Regions from separate parts of the Peribacillus suis genome, predicted to be linked through region 2. Evidence: predicted binding sites of a transcription regulator. Region 2 holds the regulator's gene; the other holds the start of a gene.
What was found. The regulator CtsR, encoded in region 2, represses protease genes until heat stress. The targets are predictions, from matches to a motif close to ATGGTCAATAAAGGTCAAACA.
Positions count from the first base shown of each region.

Region 1: clpP (ATP-dependent Clp endopeptidase proteolytic subunit ClpP) is a predicted target of CtsR. The motif match lies at 3,344-3,364, and genes of this name have one in related genera.

Region 1 is NZ_CM182019.1:3,853,914-3,860,315, forward strand. Features, by position in the region: gene gap (type I glyceraldehyde-3-phosphate dehydrogenase) at 1-3, opposite strand, end outside; gene AC503W_RS18960 (sugar-binding transcriptional regulator) at 39-1,073, opposite strand; gene AC503W_RS18965 (glutaredoxin family protein) at 1,212-1,454, opposite strand; gene rpoN (RNA polymerase factor sigma-54) at 1,470-2,807, opposite strand; tRNA gene AC503W_RS18975 (tRNA-Arg) at 3,066-3,137, opposite strand; gene clpP (ATP-dependent Clp endopeptidase proteolytic subunit ClpP) at 3,427-4,032, shown strand; gene AC503W_RS18985 (HPr family phosphocarrier protein) at 4,109-4,366, opposite strand; gene whiA (DNA-binding protein WhiA) at 4,391-5,344, opposite strand; gene AC503W_RS18995 (gluconeogenesis factor YvcK family protein) at 5,410-6,390, opposite strand; gene rapZ (RNase adapter RapZ) at 6,380-6,402, opposite strand, start outside.
Region 2 is NZ_CM182019.1:95,156-101,557, reverse strand. Features, by position in the region: gene clpC (ATP-dependent protease ATP-binding subunit ClpC) at 1-1,494, opposite strand, end outside; gene mcsB (protein-arginine kinase McsB) at 1,603-2,679, opposite strand; gene mcsA (protein-arginine kinase activator protein McsA) at 2,676-3,227, opposite strand; gene AC503W_RS00525 (CtsR family transcriptional regulator) at 3,249-3,710, opposite strand; rRNA gene rrf (5S ribosomal RNA) at 3,973-4,088, opposite strand; rRNA gene AC503W_RS00515 (23S ribosomal RNA) at 4,153-6,402, opposite strand, start outside.

The DNA.
Region 1 (6,402 bases), 460 kb from region 2:
CATGAAAAATTCCTCCTCTTAAGTTCGAAAATATTTTATTAAAGGGTATGATATCCCTGAATTAACTCCATTGCTGCCGCCTCATCCGTAATCAAAACCGTGGATGAAGGAGCACCTTTCATATAGGAACGGATTGCCTTCGCTTTAGTCTTTCCACCAGCGACAGTTATCACTCGCTTTTCTGGGCTAAGATCCTCTAATTGAATGCCGACGGTCAAGACTTTGTGGACAACAGTTCCATCTTCATCGTAATAATAACCAAACGCTTCACCTACAGCATTTCCATCATGTAGCTTTTTTAACATATCAGGTGTTGTATTTCTTCGCTTAGCCATCGCTAAAGCATCACCGATACCATGGATAATCATATCTGCAGATTTAATTTTGGTGATGACCTCTTTCATGGCAGGCTCCTTCATGAAGGAAGCATACGACTCATCGCTCAGTTGATCGGGTACATACAATACCCGGTATGATGCGCGAGCTTTATGTGCCATTTTTTCTACAATCGTGTTTGCTTGGTTCTGCGTTGCTTCACCAAGACCCCCTCGGGCTGGAACAAATGTCAATTGCATCGATGCTTCATCTGGTGATAAAGAATTGGCTACTTCGGCCATTGTCGACCCGCCAGTAACCGCTATGGTGTTTTTCATGCTCCATTCCCGCTTCATACGGTTTGCACAGGCTTTACCTAAATCTTTTTTTACCCAAGGCGATTCATCACAGTTTCCTGAGACGATAATGACCTCGTCAACCTGTAGCATTTCCTGCAATTGCCGCTCCATAATGTCTATACCCATTACTTCTCGCATTATTCCTTCCAATTTTTCCAGGATTTCAATCCCTTCTTCAGAAAGCAACATGCCAGAACTAAATATATTTATGAGGTTCTGACCTTTTAGAAAATCAATTTCACTTCGAAGGGTCCGCTCCGTCAAATTAAGGCTAACAGCCAGACTTCGCCTTCCCACTGGTTGCAACATTTTGATATAACGCAGGATATCATACCTTTTTTGCATAACCGAAAGGAAATCGGGCAATAATTTTCTTTGTACTTCGAGTAATGTATGCATGTTAAAACTCCTAATAAATCTTTATGGACATATTATGTCCCACATAGTCATTTTTTGTCCCACTTAAAATAAAAAAATATTCCTGCTACATACTTTATTCTAGCAGGAACGGAATGTTTCTTCAAATCATTTGATAGTTTATTTTTCCAAAAAGCTGCGAATCGTTGATATATCAACATTTCCGTACTGAATGATTCTTCCATCCTTCTCAATGACTGGAATCATTAACCCGTACTTTTCTAGTAGCGCATCATCAGAATGAATATCGATTTCTGAATAATGCAGGTCGGATTCCCGTTTTAATTCATCCAGGACCCGTTTTGCCTTTACACATAGCGGGCATTGTTCCCTGCTATACAAAATGAATGTCTTCTTTTCCACCGTTACTCATCCTTTTCAATCATATCTTTTTCGTTTAGACGAAGAGGGAATGCCCAGTTGCTCCCGGTACTTCGCTACGGTTCGCCGTGCCAGGATGATTCCCTTCTCTTCTTTTAACCAAGTCACCAAATCTTGATCGGAAAGCGGCTTTTGCTTATTTTCGTTTTGAATGGCTGCCTGCAGATACTTTTTCGCCTGCATGCCTGACATATCTTCCACATGGCCGACCGACTGCAAGGACGTAGTGAAAAATATCCTCATTTCTAATGTACCAAAAGGTGTTTGAACATATTTCCCTTTGACAGCCCGACTTACGGTGGACTCATGAATACCGATTTCGTCCGCGATCTCCTTCATCGTCATTGGCTTTAAATAATTCAGCCCATGAAGAAAGCAGGCAGGCTGCTTTTCGACGATCGTTTGCATGACCTTTAGAATGGTTTCCTTACGCTGTTGGATTCCTTTTGAAATCCATTGAAACTCCTGCCACTTGTCCTGAATGAAACGCTGTATACCTTGATCTTTGTAACTCTTCATTTGGTTCAGATACCCTTTATCTACATGTAGATTCGGCGAATTCCCATCTGAATTTCCGACTAGCAGGATACCATCGATCGCTTCCACGACTACATCCGGTACAATATAGGAGGGCTTTTCCTGAAAAAAGAGTGACCCGGGCCTTGGGTTCAATGTCTGGACATAATCAAGCACTTGTTGTATTTCCTTCAAAGAGACACAAATCTTCTTACTTAAGTCTTTCCAGCGCTTTTCCACGAACTCAAGGAAATAGTTTTCAAGGATGGACTCCGCCAGTGGATTCACCCCTTCTGCTTTTGCCTGAAGAAGGAGGCACTCCTGCAGATTCCTTGCCCCTAGACCATGTGGCTCAAGCTCTTGTAACATTCCTAAGCTTTCTTCCAAAACGGCAGAAGACATACCGGGTTCACATATATCATCCAAATGAATCCGCAAATAACCATTTTCATCAAGGTTACGGATCAAGAACAATATAGCCTTTTGGTGTTCACCGGTTAGCTTTTGGTGATTTAATTGTGACATGACATGCTGTTCAAGTGAAAATGTGTCTTCACTCAATTGTTCAATCCAATAGTTCGAGTCATACGTGTTTTTTATATGTTGTTTTCCTTTTTTACGATCATAGGTAGGTTGAAATAAAGCGGAAACTGGTTGTTCCAGGGATATTAGAGGATTTTCCTCCACTTTGTTTTCTAAAAAGGATGTAAGCTCTTGTGTGGAATACTGCAACAATGTAATAGATTGCATTAATTCCTGGGTCATAGCCATTTTTAATGTTTGCTGTTGAAAAAGACCTGCCTTCATGTTCATACTCATCGATTCATCCCTCCCCCATTCCATTTTACATGATTAGGAGATAATTCTACACAAAAATTTGGAAACGCTTACTTTTTTCTGGAATGGTATAGTCGTATTTTATATAGCTTATGCTGAGGCAAAGCCCATCACGACTACTTTCCTGGAAATGACAAAGTTTCCTTGGAACAGATAAAAAATCGAGGATTTCAAACAAGAATCGAGTCTTTTTTCCATAAAAAAATCCCCTGCTTAATACATAAGCAGAAGATTTAGTAATGCCCTCGGCAGGAATCGAACCTGCATTTCAAGCTTCGGAGGCTTGCGTTCTATCCGTTGCACTACGAGGGCAGAATGGGAAGTTGGTTAACAACAGACTTAATTATATGATATAAACCGTTTGTTTGCAAGAGGCATTCAGGTTTAAAACCTTAATATATGGGTAGTATGGATAAAGTGGAAATTCATCCCTGAACGGCATAATTCAAATTAAATATAATTTGAAAGGAGCATTCATAGGAAATTGTCGAACGAATAATCAAATATCGGGTTTGTTTTGTTTGACCTTAATTGACCAAAAAGTGTATCATACATACATAAAGAATTTAAATGATTCTCTTAATCGAAGGAGGAAATGAACATGAATTTAATTCCTACAGTAATCGAACAAACAAGTCGTGGGGAGCGTGCCTACGATATTTATTCCCGTTTATTAAAGGACCGGATCATCATGCTTGGAAGTGCTATCGACGACAATGTATCCAATTCAATTGTCGCTCAATTACTATTCTTAGAAGCTGAAAATCCTGAAAAAGATATCACATTATACATCAACAGCCCAGGTGGAAGCATCACTTCCGGTATGGCTATCTATGATACGATGCAATATATCAAGCCTAATGTCTCTACTGTATGTATCGGTATGGCGGCTTCAATGGGTGCATTCCTATTGGCTGCTGGGGAAAAAGGAAAACGTTTTGCCCTTCCTAACAGTGAAGTCATGATTCACCAACCACTTGGAGGCGCACAAGGACAAGCAACGGAAATCGAGATTGCTGCCCGCCGTATCCTTCACTTGAAAGATAAATTGAACCAAATCTTAGCCGACCGTACTGGTCAACCTCTTGAAGTTCTTCAAAGAGATACAGAACGTGATAACTTCATGACTTCTGAGAGAGCTCTTGAATATGGCTTGATTGACAAAGTCATCACTCGTAGCCACCTTGATGAAAAGAAAGAATCTTAATACGAAATTGAACGGACTCCATTCGAGTCCGTTTTTTCTATAAAAAAAGGGATGCCGTGTAAGCATCCCATTTTTCTTATCCTTCTTGCTGTACGAATTCTACCAACGCTTCCATCGCATCTTGTTCGTCGCGACCGTCTACAATAAGCTTGATGGATACACCAGAACTAATGGCAAGGCTCATTAAACCCATGATGCTTTTTGCATTCACCTTTTTTCCTTCTTTTTCAAGGAAAACATCTGAATGAAAGCGGTTAGCCTCTTGAACGAAAAGAGCCGCCGGGCGGGCTTGTAAACCTGTCTTCAGTTTTACTTCTATTTGTTTTTCCACCATCTTGATCTCTCCATTTACACCTTATTATTTTTTCGCAGAAAAAGCTTCTCCCCCACGGAGTCTATCAGCTATTTCATCAATTTTTCGCAGTCTGTGATTAATGCCGGATTTGCTGATCGACCCACCAGAAACCATTTCACCCAGTTCCTTTAGGGTAATATCCTGAAAGGCGATCCGTAGCTCCGCGATTTCCCGTAACTTATCCGGCAAAATGCTTAGTCCCACCGTGTCTTCGATATAATGGATATTTTCAACTTGCCGCAGTGAAGCCCCAATCGTCTTATTCAAATTAGCAGTTTCACAATTTACGAGCCTATTGACGGAATTACGCATATCCCGGACAATTCGTACATCTTCAAATCTTAATAACGCTGAGTGCGCTCCAACAATGCTTAAGAACTCGGCAATTTTCTCGGCTTCTTTTAAATAAATGATATATCCCTTTTTTCGTTCAAGCGTCTTTGCCTTTAAATCAAACTTATTCATTAATTCACATAAGGCATCATTATGTTCTTTATAAAGAGAGAAAATTTCCAGGTGATAAGATGACGTTTCTGGATTATTGACCGAACCTCCAGCAAGGAAAGCACCTCTTATATACGAACGCTTACAGCATTTCTTCCCAACTATATTATCGGATATGTCATGGAGAATTTCAAATCCTTCTCCTAATATTTCTAAATCAGTCAAGATCCGCTGTCCTCCCGCTGACATCCTGACAATATACACGTTATTCTTTTTGAGTTTCATCTTCTTACGAACGAGCAATTCGACCTGGACCTCATAACTCTTTTTCAAAAGTGTATAGATCCTTCTGGCAATCGCCGCATTTTCCGTTTGTATATCCACGACAAGCTTACGATTCGAAAAGGAAAGGGATCCGTTCATCCGGATGAGCGCACACAACTCGGCTTTCACGCAACAATCCTTACTTTCCAACGTAGTCAGTTCTTTTTTTGTTTCCGAAGCAAAAGACATTCATTTCACCCCCAATTGAACATAGGTCATCTATTTTTTAGTCAAAAGACAGTCTCCACCTATATTTAAGGAGCTATATGACTTTCATGTATCAGCATATTATATAGTAAATCCGCCACCTTTTTGGTGTCATGGCGAATGACGTCCCCCTCAAAGCTGAAAATGTGCCCCTGTATGATTTCAAGGCCCATTCTTTTTAAACTCTCGACATCATACACAACCGGTTTTGCATACTCCGCATGATACCGTTGCTGAATTTCGGATGGTATTTCTTCAGCATTGACAAGAATGCGATCTATGTAGGCATTTCCCATGTGATCATATATCGCTTTTATATGGTCGCTCGCGCTATAATCCAGTGTCTCCCCTGCTTGGGTCATTAGATTGCAGATGTACACTTTCTTAGCTTTGGAGCGGGCGATTTCTTCTCCGATACCTGGAACAAGTAAATTAGGAAGGATGCTCGTGTATAAACTACCTGGACCAATCACAATCAGGTCGGCCTGCTTGATTGCCTGAATCGTTTCACTGAGCGGCTTTATGTGTTGAGGAGATAGAAATACTCTTTTTATCTTCTTGCCTGATAAGGGGATTTTCGACTCTCCCGTTACAATCGTTCCATCTTCCATTTCAGCATGAAGGACCACACTTTGGTTAGCAGCAGGAAGGACTTTGCCACGGACATTCAGGAACTTACTCATTTCCTGGATTGCATGGACAAAGTCCCCCGTCAATGAAGTCATGGCAGCAAGGATTAGATTCCCTAATGAATGACCGGACAATTCATTTTTACTTTGAAAACGGTGTTGAAACATCTGCTCGACAAGTGGCTCTACATCCGAGAGTGCCGCCAAGACATTACGGATATCACCTGGAGCAGGGATGTGCATATCTTCGCGGATACGACCGGAGCTTCCACCATCGTCAGCAACCGTCACGATTGCCGTTATATCTACTGGGTATTTCTTCAACCCCCTAAGTAGGACTGGAAGGCCCGTTCCCCCTCCAATGATCACTACTCTAGGCTGTTTCTCTTTATCTGGCATCTACTTTCCCCT
Region 2 (6,402 bases):
TTTATCTGACTCCGTTTGTGCCAATTTAGTAACCGGGACTCCAGTCCAGCTGGATACGACATGTGCGATGTCTTCCACCGTCACTTCACTATTTTCTTGCCCTTGTTTCTCTTTCCACGTTTTCTTTGTTTCTTCCAATTGTTCTCTTAAGCGTTGCTCCGTATCACGAAGCGATGCAGCTTTTTCAAACTCCTGGCTTTGAACGGAAGCGTCCTTTTCTTTCCGGACTTCATCTAATTTCACTTCAAGTTCTTTTAAGTTTGGAGGTGTAGTATATGAACGCAACCGGACTTTCGAACCTGCTTCATCAATTAAATCGATTGCTTTATCCGGAAGGAAACGGTCGGAAATATATCGATCAGATAACTTAACAGCCGCATCGATAGCCTCATCAGTGATTGATACACGGTGATGGGCTTCATACCGGTCACGTAACCCTTTAAGAATTTGAATGGACTCTTCTGTTGTTGGTTCATCCACTTGGATGGGTTGGAAGCGGCGTTCGAGTGCAGCATCCTTTTCGATATATTTACGGTACTCATCCAATGTGGTTGCACCGATACATTGCAGTTCACCACGGGCCAATGATGGCTTAAGGATATTAGATGCATCGATGGCACCTTCCGCCCCACCAGCACCAATCAATGTATGCAATTCATCAATAAACAAGATGATATTTCCTGCTTGACGGATTTCGTCCATCACTTTCTTTAATCGATCCTCGAATTCACCACGGTATTTCGTCCCCGCTACGACCGTCCCCATATCAAGTGTCATGACACGTTTATCACGTAGGATTTCAGGAACCTCATTATTGATGATTTGCTGTGCTAGGCCTTCAGCAATAGCAGTTTTACCCACCCCTGGCTCACCAATTAATACAGGGTTATTCTTTGTGCGTCTGCTCAACACTTCGATGACACGCTGAATTTCCTTGCCTCTACCAATGACAGGGTCCAAGCTGTCTTCACGAGCGATGGCCGTTAAATCACGAGCAAGACTATCAAGGGTTGGAGTGCTTGCATTAGAGGCGGTTGAACCTTGATGTCCACCTGACTCATTGCTACCTAATAGTTGTAATACTTGCTGTCTTGCTTTATTTAAACTGACGCCAAGGTTATTTAACACACGGGCTGCTACACCTTCTCCTTCTCGAATAAGTCCAAGGAGTACATGTTCTGTGCCTACATATGAATGACCTAATTTCCTTGCTTCATCCATGGATAGTTCAATGACTTTCTTCGCTCTTGGCGTATAATGAATCGTTTGGGCTTTGTCCTGGCCACGGCCGATTAAGTTTTCCACTTCTTTCTGGATCTTTTCCGCACCTAATCCGAGAGCGTATAATGCTTTGGCTGCAATACCGTCTCCCTCGCGAACTAAACCTAAAAGGATGTGCTCCGTACCAATATTATTATGACCTAACCGGATAGCTTCTTCTTGGGCTAATGCTAATACTTTCTGGGCTCTTTCAGTAAAACGACCAAACATCATAGGGAATTCCTCCTTTAGAATTTTCGTTTTGAATAAAGCTTTTGACTCTGCATAAAATCTTGCAGATGCTTCGCTTTAACATGTATAGCAGATGATCGATTGACTTTTCTATGAGAAGGAGGATTCTGTGAAATCCAAGTGTTCTCGTATAAGAGCTGCTCGACGGATATCCCTTTCATGTGTCCTTAAAGGTCCACCTGCGTATTTTTGTAAAAAGCCTGGCTGAGTCAGAATCATTAACTCATTTAGGATGCTTTTTGAAATGTTTTTTATATATCCTATATCTATCCCTAACCTAACATCGGAGATACAGGTAGCTGCTTCCTTGGTCCCAATGATTCGGGCATTTGATAATATACCATAGGATCGGAAAACCCTATCCTCTAATTGTATGTGAGAGGTCTTCACTAATGCATCTCTGGCTGACCTTTCCTGGGCAATGATCTGCTGAACTACACTCGTTAGATCCTCCACGATATCCTTCTCGGATTTTCCGAGAGTGATCTGGTTGGAGATTTGAAAGATGTTTCCTAGAGCTTGACTGCCCTCTCCATAAATCCCGCGAACCACCAGTCCCAATTGATTAATGGCCGGTATAATATGATTCATTTGCTGAGTTAGTACAAGACCCGGGAGATGCATCATGACTGAGGCCCTCAATCCTGTTCCCACATTAGTCGGACAGCTAGTTAAGTATCCTCTTTCTTCATCATATGCATAGTCTATGGATTCTTCAATCCAATCGTCAAGAACATTTGCGAGTCTTAAGGTTTCCTTAAGTTGCAATCCTGACATCAAGCACTGGATTCGGAGATGGTCCTCTTCGTTAACCATGATGCTTATTTCTTCATTCTCGGAAAGAAGGCATGCCCCTTTTGCCGATTCTTCCACTAAATGTGGGCTGATCAAATGTTTTTCAACAAGCACTCTCTTTTCCAGTGACTGCATTTGATCAATTTCCAGAAGTTCCAGCTTGCCAATCTCTTGGGTAACTTCCTCTTCAATTCTTTTCTTCACTAATTCAATGATTTCTTTTGCCTCTTCATTGGAAAAGGCGGTAGGAAAGGTAAAGTCTTTAAAATTTCTGGCTAAACGAATTCGTGAACTTAATACAATATCCATTTCTGGACCTTCATGATTCATCCAGGAACTCAAAGCGTTCTCCATAAATTTCTCCAAACTCATGATTCATCGCCCCCCTCCTGTGCCTCATACCTTTTTTCAAGGGAACGAACCTTATCTCTTACTTCGGCCGCCTTCTCGAACTCTTCCTGTTCGATGTGTACCTTTAAATTCTCTTTTAAGTCAGAAATTTGTTTTCGAAGGTAAATACCGCCACCAATTCTTTTTGGGATTTTCCCAATGTGTGCAGTATTTCCGCTATGAACCCTCTTTAGAATCGGATTTAACTGATCATTGAACGTTTTATAACACTCGGCACATCCAAACTTTCCAATATGGACGAATTCCTTATATGAACGATGACAATGAGGACAGCGTTTTTCTTCTGTCATAGGAAATGAATTAGCCTTTGTCTGTTGAATATTCGACTCGATATTTAACAATCCTGCTAACAAATTATTTATTGAAAATCCATGCCCACCCGCATCCATGAACATCTCACCTTTTTCCTGAGCACATTTCTCACAAATCATGACTTCAGCCTTTTTTCCATTAATGATTTTGGTAAAGTGAAGAGTCGCAGGTCTTTGATGGCATTCTTGACAAATCATTCATTCATCACCTCTGCCAGTTTATTTATATTTTAAAGTTGTAAGCATGGCTGATAAAATTCGCGCCCTTAATTCATCACGATCAGGTAGGTCTATATAGATGACGGATCTATCAATGACACTCATCATGATTTTAGCTTCCCTTTCATTAATGACTTCCTCGCTCATCAGCCGAGCGATGACCCCTTCCGCCATAGATTGAGGCACTCTGGAACCAATAAGGGATAATAACTGGTTGATGAGTTGCACGTAATCCTGCGATTTCACCTTCATAATCCGAATATACCCGCCACCGCCACGCTTACTCTCAACAACATAGCCTCTTTCGATTGTAAACCTGGTATTAATTACGTAATTGATTTGAGAAGGAACACACTGAAATTTATCTGCTATTTCACTTCTTTTAATTTCTAGGATATCTTTCTGACTTATTTCTAGCACTTGCTTCAAATAAGTTTCGATAATATCAGATATGTTTCTCACTCAACCTCCTCCAATCTGACTTTGACTATATTTGACTATTATTATACAAGGAAAAATGCATATTGCAAATTAAAACGCACTAACTTCTTTTTGCATTACCTATTTTCTCCAAATTATATGTAGTTACATACCTATTGCACACGGTAAAATTAAAATATCTTTATAATTACCCCTAATGGATATATTCAAAACCACCCTTAATCCTTTAATCGTACTTTTAGAACGCAAAAAAAGCCCAGCCTAATGGCTGACCTTTAAAATGGCTTGGCGGCGTCCTACTCTCACAGGGGGAAACCCCCAACTACCATCGGCGCTGAAGAGCTTAACTGCCGTGTTCGGAATGGGAACGGGTGTGACCTCTTCGCTATCGCCACCAAACATATCAGGAACGTTGTTCCTTCAAAACTAGATAATATCAGAAGGTGTTCATCTTTTTAAAGCGTTGGTTAAGTCCTCGATCTATTAGTATCAGTCAGCTCCACATGTCGCCACGCTTCCACCTCTGACCTATCAACCTGATCATCTTTCAGGGATCTTACTAGCTTGCGCCATGGGAAATCTCATCTTGAGGGGGGCTTCATGCTTAGATGCTTTCAGCACTTATCCCTTCCGCACGTAGCTACCCAGCTATGCCTTTGGCAAGACAACTGGTACACCAGCGGTGCGTCCATCCCGGTCCTCTCGTACTAAGGACAGCTCCTCTCAAATTTCCTGCGCCCGCGACGGATAGGGACCGAACTGTCTCACGACGTTCTGAACCCAGCTCGCGTACCGCTTTAATGGGCGAACAGCCCAACCCTTGGGACCGACTACAGCCCCAGGATGCGATGAGCCGACATCGAGGTGCCAAACCTCCCCGTCGATGTGGACTCTTGGGGGAGATAAGCCTGTTATCCCCGGGGTAGCTTTTATCCGTTGAGCGATGGCCCTTCCATGCGGAACCACCGGATCACTAAGCCCGACTTTCGTCCCTGCTCGACTTGTAGGTCTCGCAGTCAAGCTCCCTTGTGCCTTTACACTCTGCGAATGATTTCCAACCATTCTGAGGGAACCTTTGGGCGCCTCCGTTACTCTTTAGGAGGCGACCGCCCCAGTCAAACTGCCCACCTGACACTGTCTCCCACCCCGATAAGGGGCGCGGGTTAGAATTTCAATACAGCCAGGGTAGTATCCCACCAACGCCTCCACCGAAGCTAGCGCTCCGGCTTCTCAGGCTCCTACCTATCCTGTACAAGCTGTAACAAAATTCAATATCAGGCTGCAGTAAAGCTCCACGGGGTCTTTCCGTCCTGTCGCGGGTAACCTGCATCTTCACAGGTACTATAATTTCACCGAGTCTCTCGTTGAGACAGTGCCCAGATCGTTACACCTTTCGTGCGGGTCGGAACTTACCCGACAAGGAATTTCGCTACCTTAGGACCGTTATAGTTACGGCCGCCGTTTACTGGGGCTTCGGTTCAAAGCTTCGCTTGCGCTAACCTCTCCCCTTAACCTTCCAGCACCGGGCAGGTGTCAGCCCCTATACTTCGCCTTGCGGCTTCGCAGAGACCTGTGTTTTTGCTAAACAGTCGCCTGGGCCTATTCACTGCGGCTTTTCTGGGCTATTCACCCTAAAAAGCACCCCTTCTCCCGAAGTTACGGGGTCATTTTGCCGAGTTCCTTAACGAGAGTTCTCTCGCACACCTTAGGATTCTCTCCTCGCCTACCTGTGTCGGTTTGCGGTACGGGCACCTTACATCTCACTAGAGGCTTTTCTTGGCAGTGTGGAATCAGGAACTTCGGTACTATATTTCCCTCGCCATCACAGCTCCGCCTTAATGGAAACGGGATTTGCCTCGTTTCCGGCCTAACTGCTTGGACGCGCATATCCAACAGCGCGCTTACCCTATCCTTCTGCGTCCCCCCATCGTTCAAACGATGTATAGGTGGTACAGGAATATCAACCTGTTGTCCATCGCCTACGCCTTTCGGCCTCGGCTTAGGTCCCGACTAACCCTGAGCGGACGAGCCTTCCTCAGGAAACCTTAGGCATTCGGTGGAAGGGATTCTCACCCTTCTTTCGCTACTCATACCGGCATTCTCACTTCTAAGCGCTCCACCAGTCCTTACGGTCTGACTTCAACGCCCTTAGAACGCTCTCCTACCATCGACACCATACGGTGTCAATCCACAGCTTCGGTGATACGTTTAGCCCCGGTACATTTTCGGCGCGGAGTCACTCGACCAGTGAGCTATTACGCACTCTTTAAATGGTGGCTGCTTCTGAGCCAACATCCTGGTTGTCTAAGCAACTCCACATCCTTTTCCACTTAACGTATACTTTGGGACCTTAGCTGGTGGTCTGGGCTGTTTCCCTTTCGACTACGGATCTTATCACTCGCAGTCTGACTCCCAAGAATAAGTATTTGGCATTCGGAGTTTGACTGAATTCGGTAACCCGTTGGGGGCCCCTAGTCCAATCAGTGCTCTACCTCCAATACTCTCATCTTGAGGCTAGCCCTAAAGCTATTTCGGAGAGAACCAGCTATCTCCAGGTTCGATTGGAATTTCTCCGCTACCCACACCTCATCCCCGCACTTTTCAACGTGCGTGGGTTCGGGCCTCCATTCAGTGTTACCTGAACTTCACCCTGGACATGGGTAGATCACCTGGTTTCGGGTCTACGACCTCATACTCATTCGCCCTATTCAGA